DNA from 3 places in the Exiguobacterium sp. UBA6309 genome. Region 3 is predicted to be linked to each of the others. Evidence: riboswitches for the same ligand, from Rfam matches in the RefSeq annotation. Region 3 holds a riboswitch; each other region holds the start of a gene.
The links. A riboswitch is a leader RNA that binds a small molecule or an ion and turns the genes downstream of it on or off. The one in region 3 is predicted to bind thiamine pyrophosphate.

Region 1 (4,224 bases), on a different contig from region 3:
GCCCGCTGGATCGACCGTGAGAAGAGCGGTAAGCCAATTGAAAGAAATCCATCACCAGGAAAGCGACTGTGCACATTGCGAATCATCCGGACTTGCCGCAAAACGCGGACTTCTTCGACCAGTTGCGGCAGAAAGCGAATCCCGGCAAGGAATCCGTAAGCAAAGCGGGGCGATAACTTCGCCTGATGGATCAAGCTCATTACGAAACGGGTCGCATCGGTCGTCGTGACGAAAGCGAGGCTCAGGCAGACGAACGTGGCCATCCGCAAGGCAAGTAACCAGCCGTGCGCGACGCTTTCCGACGTGACATGAAACCAACCGAACGACCAAAGAGTATTCGTTCCTTTGCCGAAAGCCGCCATCATCCAGAACGTCAATAAGAATAATAGACTATACGGCGCAAGTCGCTTCAAGAAATCAAAAGGACCCCATCCGGAGAGGAGTAGCAGTGCGATAGCAAAACTCAGGAATACTAACGTTTTGACCCAGTCATTCGTTGCAATCAAGGCAAACATGATCAAAAACAATCCGCTTCCCTTAATGACGGGATTGAGTTCAGCGAACGGGGACACGTTCGTTTGCATCACGTTTCACCTCCTGGAATTGGTACGAAAGTGGACGTTGTAGCTGACAGCGCTCGAGTAATGGAACGTCAGCGAATAACTCGCTTGGGCGACCGTCAAAAGCAATCCGTCCTTGCTCCATGACGAGGACACGATCCGCATACCGGGCGACGAGCTCCATATCATGCGTCGCCATGACGAGTGTCGTACCGTTCTGTTGTTCCATCTGTAACTGTTCCATTAAGCGTCGTGTCGTCAATCCATCTTGTCCGAAGGTCGGTTCATCGAGCAACAACAAGTCTTTCGTTTGTCCGAGCATCGTTGCGACGCTGAGCCGTCGTTGTTGCCCCGTACTAAGAGCAAGTGGTGACTGCTGTTTGACAGATGTCAGTTCCAGCCGTTCAAGCAACGCCGCGCGCTTAACATTCGTCGCTGCCCGGTGACTCCAGTCGATTTCCGCTTCGACCGTCAGCTTAAGAAACTGCAGATCCGGTTGTTGAAAGACATAGCCAACGTGCTCATAAAAGCGACGCCGGGAGTAACGATGAACCGGACGCCCCTGGAGCTGATACGTTCCACGATTGGGAAGCAACCGCCCGAGTGTCGCAAGCAATGTACTTTTCCCGGATCCATTTGCCCCAAGCAGCATCACCCATTCTCCTGTCTGCATGGAAAATGTCGCATCGGTCAACGGATATGGTGCTTTCGTCGATAATGCAGCGACGTGTAACAAAGAGCGCCCAGCTGTAGCGACAGCGGAAGGCACCTGAAGTCGCGCCGCTTGCGGTCCATCTATGGGTAACGTCTCTAACGTATACGGATACAAAGAGGGAACGGCAATACCTTTCGTTTGAAGCTCTTTGTAATCCTGCGGGAACAGATCCCGTGGATCCGCCGTCGCAGTAATCGATCCGTCCTCAAGTAAGACGACTTGGTCGACGTACGGCAAACAGACATCAAGTTGGTGTTCGATCAAGACGATTGTTAAATCGTGTTCTTTTTGAATCCGAAAAATCAACGCCATCAGCTCATGTTGTCCGATTGGATCAATCTGAGCCGTTGGTTCATCGAGTAATAAGATCGTCGGCTCAAGTGCTAGGACCGCTGCGAGCGCGAGACGCTGTTTCATTCCTCCGGATAGACTCGCGATCGGTGTCGAGAAGGGGAGAGGGAGACCGACGAGTGCGAGTAAGCGTTCAATTCGTTCATCCATCTCCACGCGTGGAATCGAGCGATTTTCTAAACTAAAAGCGATTTCCCGTCCGATCGTCTCCATACAAAACTGTTCTTCTGGATTTTGGAACAGCACTCCGACCGAACCAGAGCGGGTAACAGTTCCAGTCTGTTCGACTTCAATCGTTTCCGGTGTCAGTCCGGCAAGGGCATGAAGTAATGTCGTCTTGCCACTCCCACTGCGACCAAGCAAAAGGGTCGTCCCGTACTCGATCGTCAGCGATACATGATCGAGCACCGATTTTATCTGACCCGGATAGCGGATGCTGAGGTCGTCGACAGTAATCATGCGACGTTCCGTTTCGCTCGTCCTGCCGCAAACCCGTTCAAGACACCGGTCGCAACAAGGCGACGGACGAGAATGGCTGCAAGCAAGCCACCGAGTAATGCGCCGCTGATCAATTGTAAGCCAGTTGTCGCAAGCAACGTCGTCGTTGTGTAGTAACCGAATCCGTTCGCGATTAGACTATAAACGATGCTACCAATCGCGGCTCCGACACCCGATAACATCAAGGTCCATGTGTCATAACGACGGTAACGCGTCATCGCGAAGACGAGTTCCGCACCAAGTCCTTGGCAGACTCCGATCAGAAGAGCGGATAAACCAAAATGACTACCTGTGAACAGTTCGACGGCTGCCGCGACGACTTCCGCAATTAAAGCGGCACCTGGCTTTTGAATGATTGCTGCGACGAGCGGACTCGCAATGATCCAGATGCCAAACATCCAGTTGGCACCGACAGGACCGAAGATCGCTGAGATCGGTAACCAGAGTGTTGACCAACCAAGATAGATGACGCCGCAAGCGACGGCGAGCATCATCATGACCATGATTTCTTTCATCTTCCAGTGTTGCATTAGATACGTCCTCCTTTGAATGGGGGAGACGCCAAAAAAGACCGCCCTCCGTAAAAAAGAGAGCGGTCCTCAGAAAAACTGCGCGCAGCAGGAGTCATTGGATGTGATCGCTCCACTTTCCTACGCTAGTATGAACTAGATCAGGTTCGAAGGGTCCGAAGTGAATCGTCTCAGCCAATTGGGCTCCCCTAGTGGATATGGTAATAGGTGATACGCTGTTCACTTTAGGCAATCCAGCGTCTGTTGTCAAGACACAAAAAAAACGATACGCCGCAAAGGGCGTATCGTTAAACGACTTATTTATTGTCTTCGTTCTCTTCAGCTGTTTCTTCTGAAGACGTTTCTGTTGCTTCCGCTTCGTTGTCTTCGCCAGCTTCTGCTTGTGCCTCTGCTTCTTCGATTTCTTCAAGATCCTGCTCGAGTGTCGATTCGACGACAGCTGCGACTTGAATATCGCCTTCTGTAACGATGCGGAAATCTTTTTGTTCTGGAAGATCGGCTACAGAAATCGAATCGCCGATTTCGAGGTTCGTGACGTCGACTTCGACGTTCTCTGGTAATTTATCTGGTGTAGCGGCGACTGTTACTTTAAAGAGTGTTTGTGATAGGAAACCACCAACTTTTGCACCGGCTGCTTCGCCAACAAGTACAACGTCTGCTTCGACTTCTGTTTCTTCATCCATTTTCACGGCGATGAATTCAACGTGATCGACTGTTGGTGTGAAGACATCCATATCACGGCGATTGATCAAGACGTTAATATTTTTACCGTCGAGTTTGAGTGAAATCAAGACGTTTTCACCGTTTTCTCGGACGATTTTAAGCAATTCTTTTTCTTCAAATGCGATTGGTGTACTTTCCACTTTGTAACCATACACGACGCCAAGAGCTTTTCCTTCATGACGCAATTGTTTACGGAGTGAGCGTGGACGTACCTCGCGTTTTTCGGCTGTTAAATTAACTGACATGTTCATTTCCCCCTTGAATTTGGTATAGCCCTCAAAAGGTAATGAATGTAGGAGCAGGACGAATCCTGAACAATATGAATCATGCTAAGACAATCGGTTTCAGACTCTCATGAATCTGACGCTTTCGTGACTTTGCATTTCTCTCCCAGGTCATTACGCTGATATTGAGAAACATGTGTGAGTAAGTCACCGGTTTGATGCGGTGCTAATGAGTTTATACCCCTGTGTTTTAAATCCATAAACCTCTTTTTTTATCTTTTTGAAGTCGAAAGACCTCCAAACCGCTTGAAATCAGGGGTTGAGAGGTCTTTCGTTTTTTTCATTCTTTATGATGATTCGTTGATTTTCACGAACTAAAACACGAACGAGACGCTCAATTTGCCGCATCGTCGTCTGTCCCATCGTCGAAATTTGCAGCCACTGATTGTAAACGAGATAGTCGCTTTCGTACTGGACGTGATACCCCTGAATGCGCAGAGCGTCGCCTAAATCAGTTGCGGACGGATGAACGATCGTCAGTATTCCCGGCGCTTGTGCTTCTTGTTGTGCGAGGAGTTGGAATCCAGTTGCGCGGACGGCTTGTTCGAGATAGGTCATCTTGA
Region 2 (4,224 bases), on a different contig from region 3:
ACAGCATCAGGTGGTGGTCCTTACGGAAACCACATCATGATTGCCCACCAATTAAACGGTAAAACGTACACAACATTGTATGCTCATATGAGCGCACTCAATGCTCACGCAGGTCAACGCGTCAGTCAAGGTGAACAAATCGGTTTACGTGGAAGCACTGGGAATTCAACTGGTCCACACTTACACTTTGAAATCCACGTCGGTGGATACAGCTATAGTGCAACTGGTCCAGCTAGCTCAGTGAACCCAATGACGATGTTTTAAACAGTAAAGAATCGTTGCTTATGCAGCGGTTCTTTTTTTTGCGATTTTCAAAAAATAAATGATTATATTACAAAAAACGTTTTCATTTGAAATGTAAATGAAATTTTTTTGAAACGATTAGGGTGCTATAATCTATTTCAGATATGAGAGAAACTTGAATACTATAATAAAATATGAAAAACATAAGTGAGGAAAACGATATATGCTAAAAAAACTAATTTCTACCATTGTTTTAGGAGCATTACTTATAACAGGAACACAACCAATTGCGGCAGCAACGATCAAAGAAAAAAAGGCTGAAAATGCCGCAGAACAACGTAAATTAGAAAAAGCAATTAAAAAACAAGAGTCGAAAATTTCGAAAGAACAACGTCAAATCAATCGAATCGATGCAGCGATCAACGAAAAGATTTTTCAGATTTCCGAAAAAAATAAACAAATCGAGAAATTGAATTTGCGAATCGATGAATTAAAAGCAGACATCGTTCGCTACGAAGAGATGTTGAAAAAACAAGAAGAACTACTCGGTGATCGTCTACGTGTCTTCCAAGAAAACGATGGAAACTCAATCAAATGGGAAGAAGTCATTTTTGGATCGAAGGATTTAGGCGATTTATTTAGTCGTGTCATGGCAGGGAAAAAAATCGCGGAGCAAGATGATAAAATGATTTCGGATTACATCGCAACCCAACAAAAGCTAGCGGAAGCAAAACAAGCGCTCGTTGAAAAAAAGGCGGAGCAGGTTGAAGAGAAGAAAACATTAATCGAACAAAAAAAAGCGTTGAAAGTTCAAATGAAAGAACGCAGTGCTACGCTTAAAAAATTAAGAAAAGGTAAGACGAAGTTTACGACAGAACTTCTAGACGCGAAAGAACTACAAGCGACACTTGAAGCTCAAGAACGTGCGATTGCGGCAGCGAAGGCAGCAGCTAAAGTGGCGGCTGAAAGAGCAGCAGCCGAGAAAGCAGCAGCTGAAAAAGCCGCTAAAGCGAATGCTCAAGCAGCAAAACAAGCAGGTAAGAGTTCAGAATCACCTACTTCAGTTGCTTCACCCGTTGTTTCGAGCGGTGGGAAATTCGTTCGTCCATCTTCTGGTGGCGTATCACAAGGGTTTGGACCAGCAAGCGGTGCGAACGGCTATACGTTCCATAATGGTGTCGATTTCAGTGGTTCGGTCGGCTCACCAATCGTCGCAGCAGCAGCTGGAACGGTCATTACAGCTTCAGGTGGTGGGCCTTATGGAAATCACGTCATGATTTCTCACTTCCTTGACGGGAAAGTCTATACGACAGTCTACGCTCATATGAGTTCGTTATCTGTTCATGCAGGACAAACAGTTTCTCAAGGTCAGCAAGTTGGAACACTTGGTAGTACTGGGAATTCAACAGGACCACACTTGCATTTCGAACTACATGTCGGAGGCTATCAGTACAGTGCCTCTTCTCCTCTGAATGCAGTTAATCCATTAGCATATCTATAATTCAAAACGAGCTTCGGCTCGTTTTTTTCTTGCCGCTATGCTACAGTTAAGGCGAAATGAATACTTGAGCAACTAGGGGAGCTGGAGGAATCCGGCTGAGAGGAAAACCAATCTGTTTTCGACCCTATTACCTGAACTGGATAATACCAGCGTAGGAAAGTTGAGCCGAACGGATACCGAAGTGGTTGGATAACGATTTCGTATAGCGTCGACTGCTTTTTTACAGCGGTCGACGCTTTTTTTGTCGGTAACAACTCCCTTACATTGCTCGATGGAAAGGTGAGAAAAATATGAAACATGTATTGACGATTGCGGGATCTGACTCCGGTGGTGGAGCTGGAATTCAGGCAGATTTAAAGACATTTTCGGCATTGGGCGTTTATGGGATGAGTGTTTTGACAGCGGTAACGGCTCAAAATACACTGGGCGTTCAAGCAGTAGAAGAGTTATCATCGGAAATCGTTGATGCCCAATTAGCTTCAATCTTTTCAGATATTCGTGTGGATGCTATCAAAATCGGTATGGTCTCGAATGCACAAACGATTCACGTCATTGCAACACATCTTCGCAAACAGACAGTTCCAATCATACTAGACCCTGTCATGGTCGCAAAAGGCGGGCATGCCCTATTGCGGACGGAGGCAGAGGAAGCACTAATCGCGGAGTTACTGCCACTTGCGACACTCGTCACACCAAATTTACCGGAAGCAGAGCGCTTAACAGGGCAATCAGTTACTAATTTAGAGGAGATGCGACTGGCGATGCATCAGTTGGCTATGGAGACTGGAGCTGTCTTGCTAAAAGGTGGACATCTACCGGGAGCTGCCACGGATTTATTATGGGACGGGCAAGAAGAATACCGTTTCACATCAGATCGGTTAGATAATCAACATACTCACGGAACAGGCTGTACCTTATCTGCAGCGATTGCGGCACGGATGGCACTTGGAGAAGCTTTAACGGACAGTGTACGTCAGGCCAAGAAGTATGTTACAGAGGCGATTCGTCATGGATTTGCTCTCGGACAAGGGATTGGACCGACACATCATTTTCATTCACTTTGGAGGGATTCACATGTTTACGACCATTCTTAAACACAAACCACTCATTCATCATTTGACGAACACAGTCACGATCAATGATTGCGCCAATGTCACACTTGCCGTTGGCGCATCTCCAGTCATGGCGGAGGATATTCGCGAAGTGGAAGAGATGGTTCGACGCGCGCAAGCTCTTGTCTTGAACATTGGAACAATTGATGCAGACATGCAAGCAGCTCAACGACTCGCCGCAAGCGAAGCGAGACGCTTGAACGTTCCGATCATCCTTGATCCAGTTGGAGCGGGAGCCACATCATTGCGTACGTCCTTTTCAAAAGAATTGAGTAGACTCGGATGTACGGTCGTTAAAGGAAATGCTTCAGAAATCAAGACATTGCTTGGGGAGAATGGACGAACAAAAGGAGTCGATGCTGCTAGTGATGAGATCATGGATCGAGAAATCATTCGTGCATTCGCTCGTAAACAAAAGTCCGTCATTGTCGTCACAGGTCCAATCGACTACATCACGGATGGCATGCGCGAAGTGGAACTACAAGTAGGTACGCCGCGTCTCGGAGACGTCACAGGTACGGGGTGTATGACAGCTTCTTTGATTGCGAGTTTTCTTGGTGCAGGATATTCTGCATTTGAGGCAGCAGTCCACGGAACATTTATCATGGGAAAAGCAGGAGAACAGGCAGCATCAGAAAAAGGTCTAGGTAATTTCAAACGAGAGTTGTTCAATGCAATCAGTCTGATGACGGAGCAAGATTTGATGGAGGTGGTAGAACATGTCAATTGATTATTCCATTTATGCGGTGACAGATCGTCGATATCATCCGGGAGTTGCAATCGAAACGGTGGTTGAAGAAGCGATTTTAGGTGGTGCAACGATTATACAATTACGGGAAAAAACAGCGCAGGGAAAGGAATTCTTCGAACAGGCAGTCCGGTTAAAGAGACTGACGGATCGTCATGATGTTCCTTTGATTATCAATGACCGAATTGATATTGCGTTACTTGTCGGAGCTGGTTTGCATATCGGACAAGAAGATATTCCTCTAACCGCAGCGCGACGTCTCTTACCGAACACTGTGATCGGCGTATCGGTAGCAACCGTCGCGCAAGCGATTGAAGCAGAACGAGATGGAGCATCTTATTTAGGTGTAGGTTCTCTATTTGCGACGTCATCGAAAGCAGACGCCGACTCGATGTCACACACGATGCTTCAAGCGATTCGCGAAGCCGTGTGCTTACCTTTAATCGGCATTGGCGGAATTACGGCAACGAATGTCGCTTCTCTTCCTATCCCATTAGAAGGATATGCGGTCATCTCGGAAATTTTTGCTAAAGAAGATCGACGGCGTGCTGCACAACATATGACAGATGCTGTACGGGAATGGCATCAATCTCTTCAGAACAGGGTATAATCCGTTCAGA
Region 3 (4,224 bases):
GAACAGGCTTATTTTTAGGGTCAGGATTAACGATTTCACAAGCAGGACCTCTCGGGGCGGTCCTCAGTTACATCGTGGGTGGGACCATCATGTATCTGACGATGTTATGTCTTGGAGAATTAGCGGTCTATCTGCCGGTCTCGGGGTCATTTCAGACCTATACGACCCGCTTTATCGGACCAGGGGTCGGCTTTGCCGTCGGTTGGATTTACTGGCTCGGCTGGGCTGTGACGGTCGCACTTGAAATCACAGCTGCAGGTAGTTTGATGGACCGTTGGTTTCCGAATGTGCCGGTCGTTGTCTGGTGTACCGTCTTTACGGTCTTGTTATTCGGTTTAAACGCCGTCTCCGCCAAAGCGTTCGGGGAAGCGGAATTCTGGTTCTCAAGTTTAAAGGTACTCGCCATTCTTTTCTTCATCATTCTTGGTGGCGCAGCTTGGTTTGGCTGGTTACCGATGGAAGCAGATCGTCCATCCTCATTGTTTGCAAACTTCACGGCAAGCGGTTGGTTTCCGAACGGAATTCTCGGTGTCTTGACGACGATGATTGCTGTCAACTTTGCTTTTCAGGGGACCGAATTGATCGGTGTCGCGGCTGGGGAGTCCGATAAGCCTGAAAAATCGATTCCAAAAGCTATCCGGAATACAGTTTGGCGCACGTTCATTTTCTTTGTCTTATCGATCACGATCGTCGGTGCATTGATTCCGTATGAGACGGCTGGCGGAGTCAGTAGTCCATTCATCATGGTCTTTGATGCGATCGGCATCCCGTATGCCGCTGACTTGATGAACATCGTCGTCTTGACAGCACTATTATCCGTCGGGAACTCGGGATTGTATGCCGCGACCCGAATGTTATGGGCAATGGCACAAGAAGGGATGATTTCAAAGAAATTATCTTATGTTAATGCCCGTGGTGTGCCGATGCGCGCTTTACTCTTTACGATGATGTTTGCGATGTTATCTCTTCTGACAGCTTTTTTCGCAGAGGATACCGTCTTTATCTGGCTCTTGTCTTTAGCTGGACTCGGTGCTCAAGTCGGTTGGATTTCAATTTCCGCTTCGCAACTTGCGTTCCGCCGTCAGTTCATCCGAAACGGACATGATCTATCCGAACTAAAGTTCAAGACGCCATTCTATCCAGCATTACCGTTGATATCGTTGACACTTAATGTCGTTGTCCTTTTCAGTCTTGCGTTTCAAGCGGATCAACGAATTGCTTTATACATCGGTGTTCCATTTTTCCTCGTCATGTGGGGAAGCTATCATCTGTTCGTTAAAGGAAAACACCTATCGGCTCAAAGTGACATTCGAGTCGCCCCTTCCCAACTCGAAGAATAATGCCATATGAAAAGAGGCCGCGGTATCATCCACGGCCTTTTTTCATATGCTTGTTCTATTCCTTAAGTGTTCGCATCATCAATAGTTCTCCTTGATGGAGCTCTACTGTCGCTTCTGACGTACTCCATTCATTACTGACGGTCAAGGAACCTCCGACCGGAACAGGATGCATATCAAGTGGATATTTGACTCCAGCTAAACTCAAGATTGACGGCACAAGTGGAATGAAAGAAAGATAATGATAGATTTCGGCTTCGACTGCATACGATCCTACTGCCAAATATCGCACCTCTTCCCGTTTCGTGACGAGTCGCGCTTCAGGGTATTGCTTCAATAAATACACATTTTGAACGGTCATGTCGAGTCGTCCACCTGTTGCTCCGACGATGATAGTATCATCAAATCGTTTCATCTCTGATACTGTACGAAGGGCGAGTTCGAGATCCGTCTCATCTTTCTCAGCCGGATGAACGATTGCTCCTTCAGGTACGTAACCAAGCGAATCAAAATCACCGATCGTCATGTCGCATGTCAGCCCAAACAATTCAATAGTCTGAACACCACCATCGACACCAATGATGAAATCACTAGACTGACAAAGCATCCGCAAATCAGGCACTTCTTCTTGAGGACCGGCGCACACGAGAATCGCCCGCATCTCAGACGCCTCGTGCTGAATAACGTAGTAAACGTGGCGCAGTTGTAAAGAGGAGACCCGCGACGACACCGCATAAAACATAAGATGGTACCATGTATGTCGCGTTATAAACTAATGAATATGGCACGACTGGACCTTCTGCATATTTCGCGAAGAACACGATTCCGCTGATGACATGACAGATATAACGGAGTCCTGCGCCTAATAGTGTTGCAAGGAGAACGAACGCCATCAAACGTTTCTTTTGTCCGTTACGTGCAGTTTGTCTAACCTGACGGGCGAACAGACCGCTCAGTCCGACGACACCGTATGCAATCGTGTAATCGAGTAATGGTTGGACGATCGTCAAGACTTGTGGGGCGAACATCAGTTGGATCGTACCAACAAGCGCTCCTGTGACGACACCTCCGATGACACCGTGGCGAAATGCCATGACAAAGATCGGTAACATCGCTAAGCTGATTGAACCGCCTTGTGGCATTTTAAATGGAATCAGTAAATCAAAGACGACCCCGAGACTTGCGAAGATGGCAATTTCCATCATCATTTGTAACCGTTTCATGCTATTTCCTCCTTCATTGTACGAGAGGACGCAAAAAGGCAATACGACGAACGCCGTACTGCCTGCGTGCGCCACATCCCTACGTCCGTTTGAACGGAACAGGTTCGAAGGGTTAAAGTCTAAAAGACTCCTCTCAGCCGCTTTTCAAGCGACACCCCTTGCGGTCATCATATTTCGTTTTCTCGTTCTTATTATACGGCAGCCCCTTGACGAATGCTAGTGATCGCTTCCGCATAATCTGGTGCATTGTAGATTGCTGATCCCGCGACAAGAACGTTCGCGCCGTTTTCGATGCAAAGTTTTGCTGTTTCCGGGTTGACGCCACCATCAATCTCGATTTCAAATGTCAGATCACGATCTGCTTTCATTTGTGCAAGTGATGCGAGTTTTGGCATGACATTCTCGATGAAGGCTTGTCCACCAAAGCCCGGATTGACCGTCATCAATAAGACCATATCGACATCCTCAAGGACGTGTTCAATCGTCGATAATGGCGTGTGAGGATTCAAGACGACCCCTGCTTTTGCACCGGATAGCTTGATTTGTTGTAAAACACGGTGGACGTGGTTCGTCGCTTCGACGTGGAACGTCACGATATCTGCCCCTGCCTTAACGAAATCTTCAACGAAACGTTCTGGCTGGTCAATCATTAAATGGACATCAAGGACCATATCCGTCTTTTGACGTAAACTGCTGAGCACAGGTAGTCCAAACGAGATATTCGGTACGAACTGACCATCCATGACATCGAAATGGATATAGTCCGCGCCTGCTGCCTCGACTGCTTTGACATCACGCTCAAGATTCGCAAAATCTGCTGATAAGATAGATGGTGCAATTTTAATCATCTTCAATACCTCCGGGCTCGATTCTTGATTTCGTCTATAAACATACCATAGTTCTCATAACGAGAGGACATGATTTCTTGTGCTTCGACGGCTTCCTTGACAGCACATCCGGGTTCATTCAAGTGCAAACATCCTCGATACTTACATTCGTCCTGTACAGCCACGAATTCAGGAAAACTCCACCGTACATCCTCGATTTCCATATCATATGGAAAATCAAGGTTCGAGAAACCTGGTGTATCAGCAATCAAGCCTTCGGCAAGTGGCATCAACGTGACGTGTCGTGTCGTATGCCGCCCACGTCCGAGTGATTTCGAAATCGCACTCGTCTCTAAGTCGAGTGTTGGTTCAAGTGCGTTCAAGAGCGAACTTTTCCCAACTCCAGATTGTCCGGCAAGAACACTCGTTTTCCCGGCCAGTAACGGACGGACTTGCTCAACACCCGACAACGTCTCACTGGATGTCTCGATGACCGTATATCCAATCTTCCGGTAAGCGGCAATTGCCTTTCTAACTGCAGGACCTTTGACATCATCAAGCAAGTCCATCTTCGTTAACAGGATGACGGGTTGGATTTCCTTCGCTTCGATCAAGACGAGGAAACGATCGAGCAAGTGCGCTGAAAAATCAGGTTCTGCAGCCGAGACGACAAGCAACGCTTGATCGATATTCGCGACAGGCGGGCGTACTAAAAAGTTGTCCCGCTCCTTCACTTCGAGAATATACCCGGTCTCACTTTCGATATGAAGAACGACTTCGTCTCCAACGACTGGACTGATGCCGCGTTTTCGGAAATTCCCTCTTGCCCGTGAACGG

Region 1: another riboswitch for thiamine pyrophosphate. It lies ahead of B3M90_RS09730 (ECF transporter S component); the one in region 3 lies ahead of thiT (energy-coupled thiamine transporter ThiT).
Region 2: another riboswitch for thiamine pyrophosphate. It lies ahead of thiD (bifunctional hydroxymethylpyrimidine kinase/phosphomethylpyrimidine kinase); the one in region 3 lies ahead of thiT (energy-coupled thiamine transporter ThiT).

The regions. Positions count from the first base shown of each region.
Region 1 covers NZ_DJTL01000027.1:135,470-139,693, forward strand. The annotation lists gene B3M90_RS09720 (energy-coupling factor transporter transmembrane component T family protein) at 1-584, opposite strand, end outside; gene B3M90_RS09725 (ABC transporter ATP-binding protein) at 556-2,085, opposite strand; gene B3M90_RS09730 (ECF transporter S component) at 2,082-2,654, opposite strand; TPP riboswitch at 2,755-2,854, opposite strand; gene B3M90_RS09735 (50S ribosomal protein L25/general stress protein Ctc) at 2,951-3,622, opposite strand; gene B3M90_RS09740 (GNAT family N-acetyltransferase) at 3,914-4,224, opposite strand, start outside.
Region 2 covers NZ_DJTL01000032.1:77,176-81,399, forward strand. The annotation lists gene B3M90_RS11310 (murein hydrolase activator EnvC family protein) at 1-264, shown strand, start outside; gene B3M90_RS11315 (murein hydrolase activator EnvC family protein) at 467-1,744, shown strand; TPP riboswitch at 1,809-1,919, shown strand; gene thiD (bifunctional hydroxymethylpyrimidine kinase/phosphomethylpyrimidine kinase) at 2,035-2,838, shown strand; gene thiM (hydroxyethylthiazole kinase) at 2,819-3,586, shown strand; gene thiE (thiamine phosphate synthase) at 3,576-4,214, shown strand.
Region 3 covers NZ_DJTL01000017.1:117,954-122,177, reverse strand. The annotation lists gene B3M90_RS04915 (amino acid permease) at 1-1,340, shown strand, start outside; gene B3M90_RS04910 (thiamine diphosphokinase) at 1,396-1,998, opposite strand; gene thiT (energy-coupled thiamine transporter ThiT) at 2,000-2,560, opposite strand; TPP riboswitch at 2,620-2,729, opposite strand; gene rpe (ribulose-phosphate 3-epimerase) at 2,752-3,408, opposite strand; gene rsgA (ribosome small subunit-dependent GTPase A) at 3,411-4,224, opposite strand, start outside.